3 regions of the Serratia sp. YWN4 genome follow, and region 3 is predicted to be linked to each of the others. Evidence: predicted binding sites of a transcription regulator. Region 3 holds the regulator's gene; each other region holds the start of a gene.
What was found. Region 3 encodes PhoB, which activates phosphate uptake and scavenging genes when phosphate is short. Its sites were predicted from a motif close to CTGTCATAAAACTGNCNNAT; they were not measured.

Region 1 (4,234 bases), 100 kb from region 3:
GGCAATTTGCTGTTCCTGCGCTATACGCCAGATACGCCGCTGGTGCGCAACCGCTTCAATATTCTGGAGCCCGCGCTGGATGTGCGTTATGTGTTACCGGTGTTGCAGCTGGATGTGGTTCTGACGCCGCTGGTGGCATTCGACGCTGTAGGCCAACGGTTGGGCATGGGCGGTGGGTTTTACGATCGCACCTTGCAGAACTGGCAGCATGGCGGCCCGTACCCGATGGGGTTGGCGCATGATTGCCAGCAGGTAGAACAGCTGCCGGTGGAACATTGGGATATCCCACTGCCGGAGATCGTGACGCCTTCGCAAAACTGGGTTTGGCAGACTGTAGAATAGCAAAAGGCCGGATTGCTCCGGCCTTTAGGTCTAGCGTAGCCTTTATCAGAACAGCAAGCGTGCGCGGATAGTGCCTTCGATCGCTTTCATCCGTTGTAACGCCGCATCAGCACGCTCGGTTTCTGCTTCGATATCGATCACCACATAACCGATTTCCGCACCGGTTTGCAGATACTGAGCGGCGATGTTGACGCCTTCTTCCGCGAAGATCTGGTTAATCTGCGTCAGAACGCCTGGGCGGTTCTCATGAATATGCAGCAGGCGGCTGGAGTTCGGGCCATGCATCGGCAGCGAAACCTCTGGGAAGTTAACCGCAGACAGCGTAGAGCCGTTGTCGGAGTATTTCGCCAGTTTCCCGGCTACTTCATCACCGATATTCTCCTGCGCTTCTTCGGTCGAACCACCGATATGCGGCGTCAGCAGCACGTTGTCAAACTCGCACAGCGGCGAATTGAACGGATCGCTGTTGGTCGCAGGCTCTTCTGGGAAAACGTCGATCGCCGCCCCAGAAAGATGATGACTCGCCAACGCATTACACAACGCAGGAATATCCACCACCGTGCCGCGTGAGGCGTTGATCAGGATCGCCCCCGGCTTCATCAGTGCCAGCTCTTCGGTGCCAATCATATTCTTGGTCGACAGCGTTTCCGGCACGTGCAGCGTTACCACATCGCTCATATTGAGCAGATCGGATAAGTGGCGCACCTGCTGAGCGTTACCCAGCGGCAGCTTGTTTTCGATATCGTAGAAGAACACCTTCATACCCAGGCCTTCTGCCAGAATACCGAGCTGAGTACCGATATGGCCGTAGCCGATGATCCCCAGCTTCTTGCCGCGCGCTTCATACGAACCCACGGCCAGTTTTTGCCACTGGCCACGGTGTGCCTTGGCGTTGGCCGTTGGGATCCCGCGCAGCATCAGCAGCAGTTCGCCCAGCACCATTTCAGCCACGGAACGGGTATTGGAGAAGGGGGCGTTAAACACTGGAATACCGCGTTTGGTTGCCGCTTTCAAATCAACCTGGTTGGTGCCGATACAGAAACAGCCCACTGCCACCAGTTTCTCTGCGGCAGCAAAGACCTCTTCGGTCAGATTGGTACGCGAACGCAGGCCGATGAAGTGTGCATCGCGGATGGATGCCTTAAGCGCTTCGGTGTCTAACGCACCTTTATGATATTCAATGTTGGTATATCCGGCCGCACGCAGGCTGTCTACCGTGCTTTGATGAACCCCTTCCACCAACAAGAATTTAATCTTGTCTTTTCCTAATGATACTTTTGCCATTTACCCGACCCTATATTCAGACTTCAGAAACGACTGTCACAAAACAGCACATCCCCCCAACATAACAAAAATAACGCGCCCAGCAATACAAACGATTGCTCGCCGATCGGCACAAGGCTCATTGATGCCGGTGGTTTTTGGTGGAAGATGCCATAGTGAAAGAATTTGCCAGGAGCTTAGCGGATGTTATTGCCATAACGTGACATATATCACTAAATTTGGCAGTTTTAAGATAAGATATTTTTTAGCCGAAAATCTCAAGAAACAGGCAAGCGGCAAATCATCAGGGCGCGATCGACTGCGCCCCTGAAAGCGTGGTTATCTCACCACTTTTTTAACGCCATCCGGCGTACCCACCAGTGCAACATCCGCACCACGGTTGGCAAACAGACCGACGGTCACCACACCCGCGATACCGTTGATCTTATTTTCCAGCGCTACCGCGTCGAGAATGTTCAGGTTATGTACATCCAGGATCACGTTGCCATTATCGGTCAGCACGTTCTGGCGATATTCCGGCAGGCCGCCCAGTTTCACCAGCTCACGCGCCACATAAGAACGCGCCATCGGGATCACTTCCACCGGCAACGGGAATTTACCCAACACATCAACCTGCTTGGTTGAATCGACAATGCAGATAAACTGGCGGGCAATCGCGGCAATGATTTTTTCGCGGGTCAGGGCTGCGCCACCGCCTTTGATCATCTGCATATGGCCGTTGATCTCATCCGCGCCGTCAACATAGATATCCAGCGAATCCACTTCGTTGCTGTCAAAAACGTGGATCCCCAGGCTTTTCAGTTTGGCGGTAGAGGCGTCGGAGCTGGATACCGCACCTTCGATCTGATCTTTGATCGAGCCGAGCGCATCGATAAAGTGAGCCGCCGTAGAACCGGTGCCAACCCCCACAATGGTGCCTGGTTTCACATATTCCAGCGCCGCCCAACCTACCGCTTTTTTCAGTTCATCCTGAGTCATGATGTGTTCATTACCTGTGTGCGAAAACGTGCGCGTATTATAGGGTAAATCGCCGTTTTGCACTCAGACAGGATCACACTTATTTCACCCGAGAAAGCGTAAAAATGTGGCATAGTGCCGATATCAATTTATTTTTATAGGGATATCTCTCCGATGAAACGCCCAGACTATCGAACGCTGCAAGCGCTGGACGCGGTGATCCGTGAGCGTGGCTTTGAGCGCGCGGCACAAAAACTGTGTATCACCCAATCGGCAGTATCCCAGCGTATCAAACAGTTGGAAAACCTGTTCGGCCAACCGCTGTTGGTGCGCACCGTGCCGCCGCGCCCGACAGAACAGGGGCAGAAACTGCTGGCGTTACTGCATCAGGTTGAACTGTTGGAAGAAGAGTGGCTGGGGAATGATAACGGCGTTGACACCCCGTTGCTGCTGTCGCTGGCGGTCAACGCCGACAGCCTGGCAACCTGGCTGTTACCGGCGCTGCAATCCGTTCTGACAGACTCGCCGATCCGCCTGAATTTGCAGGTCGAAGACGAAACCCGCACCCAAGAGCGCCTGCGCCGGGGTGAAGTGGTGGGCGCGGTAAGTATCCAACCGCAGCCGCTGCCGAGCTGCCTGGTGGATCAATTGGGCGCACTGGATTATCTGTTTGTCGCGTCCAAAGGATTTGCCGAGCGCTATTTCCCCAACGGCGTGACCCGCTCCGCCCTGCTGAAAGCGCCCGCGGTAGCCTTTGATCATCTTGACGATATGCATCAGGCATTTTTGCAGCAGAACTTCGATCTTTCGCCGGGCAGCGTGCCGTGCCATATCGTTAACTCTTCAGAAGCCTTTGTGCAGTTGGCACGGCAAGGCACCACCTGCTGTATGATCCCGCATCTGCAAATAGAGAGAGAGCTGGCCTCAGGGGAGTTGATCGATCTGACGCCGGGCCTGTTCCAGCGCCGCATGCTGTTCTGGCACCGTTTTGCGCCAGAAAGCCGCATGATGCGCAAGGTCACCGACGCGCTGTTGGCGCATGGGCATCAGGTATTAAGGCAGGATTAGATAGCAGGGCGCAATGCAATGGTTGCGCCCTGCTAGCGATTACTGTGCCGCGTTACGCTGCAACTCAAACACCACATCCACCTGATCGTCAAAGTGAATGCTCTGCTGCTCGTAGGTTTGTGCCGCATCGCTTTCCGGTGCAGCCGCCGCTTTAAACATGCGTGCTGCCGGCATCGGTTGAGCGTTAGCGACCTGATAGCGAATGCTGTAAACCGGCCCCAAGGTAACTTTAAAGCCTTTCGCCAATGAAGCTGCCTGCTGAGTAGCGTTTTCAATCGCTTTCTGGCGCGCCTGTTCACGATAAACATCCGGGTTGGCCACACCCAACTCAACCGAGCGGATCTCATTGAGGCCAGACTTCAGCGCCCCGTCCAGCAGTGCGTTCAGCTTATCCAACTGGCGCAACGTCACCTGCACCTGACGCACCGCGCGATAGCCTTTCAACACCGACTCGCCGGTTTTCAGGTAATCATATTCCGGCTGAGTGCGCAGATTGGCCGCGTTGATGTCTTTCTTCTCAATACCGTTTTTTTGCAGGAAATCGAAATATTGCGCCACGCGCTCGTCGACCTGCGTTTTCGCC
Region 2 (4,234 bases), 1.3 Mb from region 3:
CAGGACATCTTGAAAAAAAGCGATGAGGTGCGCAACCCGAACCGTTCTTTCAGCTTGAGTACCACCCTGGTCAGCTATAAAAACGGCAAGCAGCATGAGACCAGCACCTTGCGTCTCTATTCCCGCGCCTATCCGAGCGGTCAGTTTCGCAGCCTGGTGAAGTTTGTCAGCCCACAGCGGGATGCCGGTAAGCTAACGCTGAAAAGCGGCCGCGATCTGTGGCTTTATGATCCTGCCAGCCAGGCCAGTGTGCCTATTTCACCACAGCAACGCCTGCTGGGGCAGGCCGCCAACGGTGACGTGGTGACGGCAAACTGGAATTACGATTATCAGGCCACCTTAGTGAAAGAAGAACAGGTGTTGGACGGAGAACGGCAGCAGCGGGATTGCTATCGCCTGCATCTGGTTGCACGTCATCAGGACGCTGCCTATCCGTCTATGGAGCTTTGGGTGGATAAACAGGACTTCAAAAGCTGTAAAGCCGAGTTTTATGCCGTGAACGGCAATTTGCTCAAGACCACCTATTTCCGTCGTTACCAACCGGTGCTAGGGGGGAGCCGCCCAACGGAAGCGGTGATCATCGATGGGCTAAATTCGCAGTTGGTTACCGTGCTCAAGCACCAGGATTTCGCCTGGTACGACGTTCCCGAGGCCTGGCTACAGCGTGATTACCTGCCGCATTTCAAGGACGACTGACGGATGAAGAAAGCGCGGTCATGGATGGTGGCATTATCGGTTCTGTATGGCCAATTTGCTCATGGAGAGGATGCCACGCTGGCGGCTCTGGATCTGGCTGATAACACGAAATTCTCTCCCGTTGAGAACAAAAAGCTGAACATGTCGGCCGAAGCGGCCACCAGCTTTAATGAGAACGGCGGTAACCAGCAGCGAATCTCGCTCGATCTGCGCTGGGATGCTCCTTTGACGACGAATCCCTCTCAGGACTGGCGCTTTGTGCTGGCCAACCGTATTGACAGCCGTTTTTCCCCAGGTCTACGCAGTGATAATAGTGTTAACTCGCTGAAAGAAGCCTACCTGACGTATAAAGTGACGCCGCGTTTACTGTTGGATGCGGGGCGCGTCAACACGCGCTATGGCCTGGCATTCGGTTATAACCCCACCGATTTCCTTGGGCAGGGTACGGTGCGCTCCGTTACGTCTGCCGATCCAGAGGCGCTGAGAAATAACCGCTTGGGCAATGTGATGCTGCGTTGGCAGTATCTGTGGGATAAAGCCGCTTTGACGGCGATCTGGTCGCCCAAGCTCAGCAATAAACCGAGCCAGCAAAGTGCCAGCCTGGACTGGGGAGCCAGTAACCCCAGGCAGCGTCTGTTGCTGGTGGGCAGCTATCAATGGGCAGAAAATCTGAATCCACAATGGCTGCTCCTGCTGGAGCAAGGCCGATCGCCACAGTTGGGCTTCAACCTTTCACGCGTGCTCTCCCATTCCACGCTGTTTTACACCGAATGGGCCGGGGGGCGCCAACCTTACACCTGGCAAACCTCCTTGCCCGAGCAACAGCAAGAGAGCCGCTGGCGCAACCGCCTGGCTTACGGTCTGACCTGGAGTGGGGAGAATCGGCTCACGCTGCGTGCTGAGGGCCATTACAACGGCAGTGCTGATAATCAGCGTGCGTTGGATTTCCTTGCCAACCTGCCTCCTTATGCTGTGGCACAAGGCGCAACCTCTCTCGGTGAGACCCCGTTGCAGGCACAAAACTGGCTGATGCCCCGCCGTTCCGTGCTGTTCCAGGCATACTGGAAAGATATTGTCGATAATTACGATGTTAACGCGATCTGGCAGCGCGATCTGCAACGGCAGCGTAACATGGGCTTTGCCGAGGTGCGTCGTCATATCGGCCCTGTGGATCTGGCTTTGCAGTGGCAGAAAATCTATCTTCTGGAAACATCGCAAGTGGAGCCGGTGCGGCCAGAACGGCGTTGGCAACTGTCGTTCAACTATTATTTTTAAGTGATGTATACCTGCAGTGACCCGGTTAAGAGGTGGTCCGCGTCACTGCCCGCAGCCAACATTTTTGCCGTTTGAAAGATAGCGTATCTTTTTATTTTATTGATTTTTAAAGTCATTTACACCTATTTGGCTGGTTGTAATATAACTGTAATATTTCATACATTTTTCTGTCACTAAACTGTCCTATTTTCCCTCCTGCAACAATACTTACTCTGATGAAAACAACTCAAAGTTGATTTTTGAATATCCCATTAGGAGGGATTATGAAACTGATGCGTACCACCGTCGCCAGTATTGTGGCAGCGACTTTCTCCCTGGCCTCTGTGTCTGCGTTCGCTGCTGCTAGCCTGACCGGTGCAGGTGCGACATTCCCCGCTCCGGTTTACGCCAAGTGGGCAGATTCTTATCAGAAAGAAACCGGCAACAAAGTTAACTATCAGGGGATCGGCTCCTCTGGCGGCGTGAAGCAGATCATTGCCAACACCGTTGACTTTGGCGCCTCCGATGCACCGTTGTCTGACGACAAACTGGCCGCTGACGGCCTGTTCCAGTTCCCGACCGTGATTGGCGGTGTGGTGCTGGCAGTGAACATTCCGGGCATCAAATCCGGCGAACTGACCCTGGATGGTCAAACCTTGGGTGATATCTACCTGGGTAACATCAAAAAATGGAATGACCCGGCGATCGTGAAGCTGAACCCTGGCGTGAAACTGCCGGATCAGAATATTGCTGTCGTACGCCGCGCTGACGGTTCCGGCACCTCTTTCGTCTTCACCAGCTATCTGGCCAAAGCTAACGCGCAGTGGAAAGAGAAAATTGGCGCAGGTTCAACCGTTAACTGGCCAACCGGCCTGGGCGGCAAAGGCAACGACGGCATTGCCGCGTTCGTACAACGCTTGCCGGGTTCTATCGGTTATGTGGAATACGCTTACGCCAAGCAGAATAACCTGGCTTACACTAAACTGATCTCAGCAGACGGCCAACCGGTCAGCCCAACTGAAGAGAGTTTCAGCGCAGCGGCCAAAGGCGTGGACTGGAGTAAAACTTTTGCTCAGGACCTGACCAACCAGAAAGGCGACAACGTCTGGCCGATCACCTCCACTACCTTCATTCTGGTACACAAAGAGCAGAAGAAGCCCGAACAAGGCGCAGAAGTGCTGAAGTTCTTTGACTGGGCTTATAAAACCGGTGCCAAGCAAGCCAGCGAACTGGATTACGCCCCATTGCCACATGAAGTGGTTGAGCAGATCCGCGCCGCCTGGAGAACCAATATCAAAGACAGTTCCGGTAAAGCCTTGTTCTAACTATGCAGGGGGTGCGGAATTTACCGCGCCTCAGCCTGTGTGTCAGGGCTCAGCGTGCTGGGCCCTCCAAGCTTTAAACAGAAGAGTAATCTATGGCTGGAACTAAGCCGACCATTAAAGCACCAAGTAAAAATGGTGACATCATCTTCAGCGCGCTGGTCAGACTGGCGGCGCTGATTACCCTATTGCTGCTGGGCGGCATTATTGTTTCGCTGATTATCGCCTCCTGGCCAAGCATGCAGAAGTTCGGTTTTGCCTTCCTGTGGACCAAAGAGTGGGATGCCCCGGCTGAACAGTTTGGTGCGCTGGTGCCGATCTACGGCACGGTGGTGACCTCGCTGATCGCCTTGATCATCGCCGTACCGGTCAGCTTTGGTATCGCCCTGTTCCTGACCGAACTGGCACCCAACTGGCTGAAGCGCCCGCTGGGCATCGCCATTGAGCTGCTGGCGGCGATCCCAAGCATCGTTTACGGCATGTGGGGTCTGTTCGTGTTTGCCCCGCTGTTTGCCCAATATTTCCAGACCCCGCTCGGCAACGTGCTTTCCGGTATGCCGATTGTCGGTGAGTTGTTCTCCGGCCCGGCGTTTGGTATCGGGATTTTAGCCGCCGGGGTGATCCTGGCGATTATGATTATTCCCTACATTGCCGCAGTGATGCGCGACGTGTTCGAACAAACCCCGGTGATGATGAAAGAGTCGGCCTACGGCATCGGCTGTACCACCTGGGAAGTGATCTGGCGCATCGTGCTGCCGTTCACCAAAAACGGCGTGATTGGCGGGGTGATGCTCGGCCTGGGGCGTGCGCTGGGGGAAACCATGGCGGTGACCTTTATCATCGGCAACACCTACCAGCTCGACAGCTTTTCGCTGTTTATGCCGGGCAACAGTATTACCTCGGCGCTGGCCAACGAATTCGCGGAAGCGGAATCCGGGCTGCACACCTCTGCGCTGATGCAG
Region 3 (4,234 bases):
GGCATAGCCGATGCCGCTTAACGATCCCGCCACCGCCTGCACCACCGAAGCCGAGCCGGGCAACTCGTTCACCCGCGCCATAAAATCACCGCCACACAGCGCGCGCAGCTTGAAATAGCCGTAAGTGCCAGAAGCGGAATTGCGGCCAAAACGTTGCAAAGTGCGCTGTGCCCAACTGCCCTGTAACCCCAGTTGGCCCCAGCGCTGAATCGCGGTGTTTTCGCCACAGCGGCGGGTGGAAGAAAAGATCTGATCGAGCTGCTGCAAATTCAGCCCACGCAACGGATTGTCCTGATGCACCAACAGCACCAGCGCATCAACGGCCACCGGCACCGCCAGCGGCGGATAGCCATAGCGCTGCTCAAACGCCGCCACTTCCGCCGCTTTCATCGGCCGGCTCATTGGCCCCAGTTGCGCCGCGCCCGCCGCCAAGGCGGTCGGGGCCGTTGAGGATCCGGCGGCCTGAATTTGCAGGTTAACGTTAGGATAGTGCTGGCTGAAATCCTGCCCCCACAGCGCCATCAGATTAGCCAGCGTGTCGGAACCGGCGCTGGAGAGATTGCCGGAAAGCATGCCGTCCGGCTGCGCCAACGCACCAGGGCTGAGCAACAGCATCAGGCAAAACAGCAATCCTTGGGTGAGTCGGGCCATAACCAAGTCCACGCGTTAATTTTTCACCGCATTCTCTGACAAAGCGGCGGGCACAATCAACCGATTAGGCAAGGTAAAGATGAAACGCGTGCCGATACCGGGTTCACTCAATATTTCCAGCCGTGAATCATGGTGGCTGAGCGCATGTTTGACGATCGCCAGCCCCAGCCCGCTGCCGCCGGTCTGGCGCGAACGCGCTTTATCAACGCGGTAGAAACGTTCGGTCAGCCGTGGGATATGTTCAGCAGCAATGCCCGGCCCGCTATCGCTCACCTGGAACTGCGCGCCCTGCGGCGTTTGCTGCCAGCTCACTTCAAGATGGGTGCCCGGCGGCGTATGGTTAACCGCGTTGTACACCAGGTTGGATACCGCACTGCGCAGTTGATCCTCGTTACCAAACACTCTGAGGTTTTCATTGATCCGGAAGCTGATCGCATGATTGCCATTGCTGAGCGACTGCGCCTCACGCTGTAACACCCGCAGCATCAGCGGAATATCGACCTTCTCATTCATATCAACGTTAGGTGCCGCCTCGATGCGCGACAGCGTCAGCAACTGCTTCACCAGCCCGTCCATACGCTTGGTTTGCTCTTGCATAGTGCTCAGCGCTTTGCCACGCAGTGAACCGTCGAGTTCCTGATCGCTCATCATCTCCAGGTAGCCTTGCAGCACCGTCAGCGGGGTACGCAGCTCATGGCTGACGTTGGCGAAGAAGTTACGACGAGCGCCCTCCAACTGGCGCATCTGGGTGACATCACGCGCCACCATCAGCAGTTGCCCTTCGGAATAGGGCATCACGCGGAATTCGACAAAGTGCTCATTATTCAGTTGCAGCGTCAGCGGCTTGGAGAATTCCTGCTGTTGCAGATATTGGCTGAATTCCGGATAGCGCAGCAGGTTGAGGATATGTTGGCCGTTGTCCTCCGGCCAGCGGAAGCCCAGCAGGTGCTGTGCCAAACCGTTACACCAGAAAATATTGCCTTCAACGGTGGTCATCACTACCGCATCGGGCAAAGATTCCGCCCCGCTGCGAAAGCGTTTGATCAACAGCGCCAGCTCACGGCGGCGGCGGCGGTTACGCTGCTGCATCTGATACAGGCCGTAAAACAGTGGCTCCCAGCTCCAGCGCCCCGGCGGCGGCGTCATGCTGCGATCGACCCACAGCCAGTGAGAGAGTTTGAGTTGGTTATAGAAATTCCACACCAGTGCAATCAGCACCGCAACCAGCAGGAACCAGGGCAAATAGCCAAAAATCAGCCCCAGCAGTAAAGCAGGCAAACAAAAAAGGGCCAGCTCAATCGCCAGCCTCTTCCACGATAGGCGTTCTAACACGGCATCTGCTCCAACATTGCGCGATTAATAGCGCGTTGAGAACCGGTAGCCGGTGCCCCGAACGGTTTGAACCATTTTGTCATGACCCGTGGTCTCCAGCGCCTTACGCAGCCGGCGAATATGCACATCAACGGTACGGTCTTCTACATAAACGTTAGTGCCCCAGACGTGATTAAGCAACTGTTCGCGGCTGTAAACCCGTTCCGGGTGAGTCATAAAGAAGTGTAACAGCTTGAATTCGGTCGGCCCCATATCGAGCGCCTGACCGCTCGCCATCACCCGGTGTGAGGAAGGATCCAGGCTCAGCCCTTGCATTTCAATCACTTCTTCCACTGCCATCGGTGAAATACGCCGCATCACCGCTTTGATACGCGCCACCAGCTCTTTTGGCGAGAAGGGTTTGGTGATGTAATCATCCGCCCCCACTTCCAGGCCGCGCACCCGATCTTCTTCTTCACCGCGTGCGGTCAGCATCATCACCGGGATATCGCGGGTCAGCGCTTCACGTTTCATGTGCTTGATAAACTGAATGCCAGAACCGCCGGGCAGCATCCAGTCGAGCAACACCAAATCAGGGAACGGCTCGGACAGGCGCGCAATGGCACTGTCATAATCCTCGGCTTCCAACGGTTGGTAACCATTCTGTTCCAACACAAAGCACACCATCTCACGGATCGGCGCTTCGTCTTCCACCACCAGTATGCGTTTTGCCATCGTCAATCCTGCCAATGTGTTAGCGATCTCTATCGCGCCCTTGTTGCGGCGCCATTATGCGTCAGTTTTGTGACACTTTTATGAAAATCACCACTGCCTTTGCGGCTCTAAGCATAGTGATTATTCTAACGATCAAAGAAAAATCATTTAGATGTCATAATGCTTACGTCACAACAGCGGGCATTAGCCCCTCAATTATATTTTACGCAGGGAGTATCATGCGCCTGATTCATACTTCTGACTGGCATCTGGGCCAATACTTTTTCACCAAAAGCCGCGCCGCCGAGCACCAGGGCTTCTTACGCTGGCTGATCGAACAGGTGGAACAGCAGCAGGTAGATGCGCTGATCGTCGCCGGGGATCTGTTTGATACCGGCTCCCCGCCGAGCTACGCCCGCGAACTGTACAACCGCTTTGTGGTGGAATTGCAGCGCACCGGTTGCCAGTTGGTGATCCTGGGGGGCAACCATGATTCCGTGGCCACGCTGAATGAATCGCGTGAACTGCTTTCCTGCCTGAATACGACCGTAATTGCCAATGCGCAAACGGCGATCGAATCGCAGATCCTGGTGCTGAAGCAGCGCGACGGCCAACCGGGTGCGGTGCTGTGCGCCATCCCGTTCCTGCGCCCGCGCGATCTGCTCACCAGCCGCGCCGGGGAATCCGGCACGCAAAAGCAGCAGGCCTTGCAGGAAGCCATTGCCGAGCATTACCACTCTTTGTATCAGGCCGCCTGCGCGCGCCGCGATGCGCTGGGCCTGCAACTGCCGATCGTCGCCACCGGCCACTTAACCACCGTGGGGGTGACCACCTCCGATTCGGTGCGCGATATCTACATCGGCACGCTGGATGCCTTCCCGGCGCAGGCTTTCCCGCCAGCCGACTACATTGCCCTCGGCCATATTCACCGTGCCCAGAACGTGGCCAAGTCCGAACATATTCGCTATAGCGGCTCGCCGATCCCACTCAGCTTTGACGAACTCGGCAAAGCCAAAAGCGTATTTATGGTCGACTTCGCCGACGGTGCTCTGCAACAGGTGACTGCGCTGGAAGTCCCTACCTTCCAGCCGATGCAGTTGCTCAAAGGCGATCTACAGCAGATCGAACAGCAACTGCGGCAATTTGCCGATCATCAGGGGGAATTGCCGGTTTGGCTGGATATCGAAGTCGCCACGCAGGATTACCTTAGCGATATTCAACGCCGCATCCAGCAACTGGCCGATGAACTGCCGGTCGAGGTGCTATTGCTGCGGCGCAGCAAAGAGCAACGCCGCCTGGTGATCGCCCAGCAGGACAAAGAAACCCTGAATGAACTGAGCGTTGGCGACGTATTCGAACGGCGGCTGGCGCTGGAGAGCGAAATGGCAGAACCGCGCCAGCAAAGGATGCGCCAGATGTTCCAACAGGTGGTTGAAACCTTACATCAGGATGAGGAGCACTCAGCATGAAGATCCTGAGCCTGCGGCTGAAAAACCTCAATTCGTTGCAGGGCGAGTGGAAAATCGACTTCACCGCCGAACCCTTCGCCAGCAACGGG

Region 1: serA (phosphoglycerate dehydrogenase) is a predicted target of PhoB. The motif match lies at 1,843-1,862, and genes of this name have one in related genera.
Region 2: pstS (phosphate ABC transporter substrate-binding protein PstS) is a predicted target of PhoB. The motif match lies at 2,139-2,158, and genes of this name have one in related genera.

The regions. Positions count from the first base shown of each region.
Region 1 covers NZ_CM147696.1:1,130,458-1,134,691, reverse strand. The annotation lists gene ACX9GT_RS05295 (5-formyltetrahydrofolate cyclo-ligase) at 1-342, shown strand, start outside; gene serA (phosphoglycerate dehydrogenase) at 388-1,626, opposite strand; gene rpiA (ribose-5-phosphate isomerase RpiA) at 1,945-2,604, opposite strand; gene ACX9GT_RS05280 (LysR family transcriptional regulator ArgP) at 2,758-3,651, shown strand; gene ACX9GT_RS05275 (oxidative stress defense protein) at 3,691-4,234, opposite strand, start outside.
Region 2 covers NZ_CM147696.1:5,517,315-5,521,548, reverse strand. The annotation lists gene ACX9GT_RS25375 (outer membrane lipoprotein-sorting protein) at 1-696, shown strand, start outside; gene ACX9GT_RS25370 (hypothetical protein) at 700-1,971, shown strand; gene pstS (phosphate ABC transporter substrate-binding protein PstS) at 2,235-3,275, shown strand; gene pstC (phosphate ABC transporter permease PstC) at 3,368-4,234, shown strand, end outside.
Region 3 covers NZ_CM147696.1:1,235,439-1,239,672, reverse strand. The annotation lists gene ACX9GT_RS05795 (PstS family phosphate ABC transporter substrate-binding protein) at 1-651, opposite strand, end outside; gene phoR (phosphate regulon sensor histidine kinase PhoR) at 667-1,983, opposite strand; gene phoB (phosphate response regulator transcription factor PhoB) at 2,008-2,697, opposite strand; gene sbcD (exonuclease subunit SbcD) at 2,916-4,145, shown strand; gene sbcC (exonuclease subunit SbcC) at 4,142-4,234, shown strand, end outside.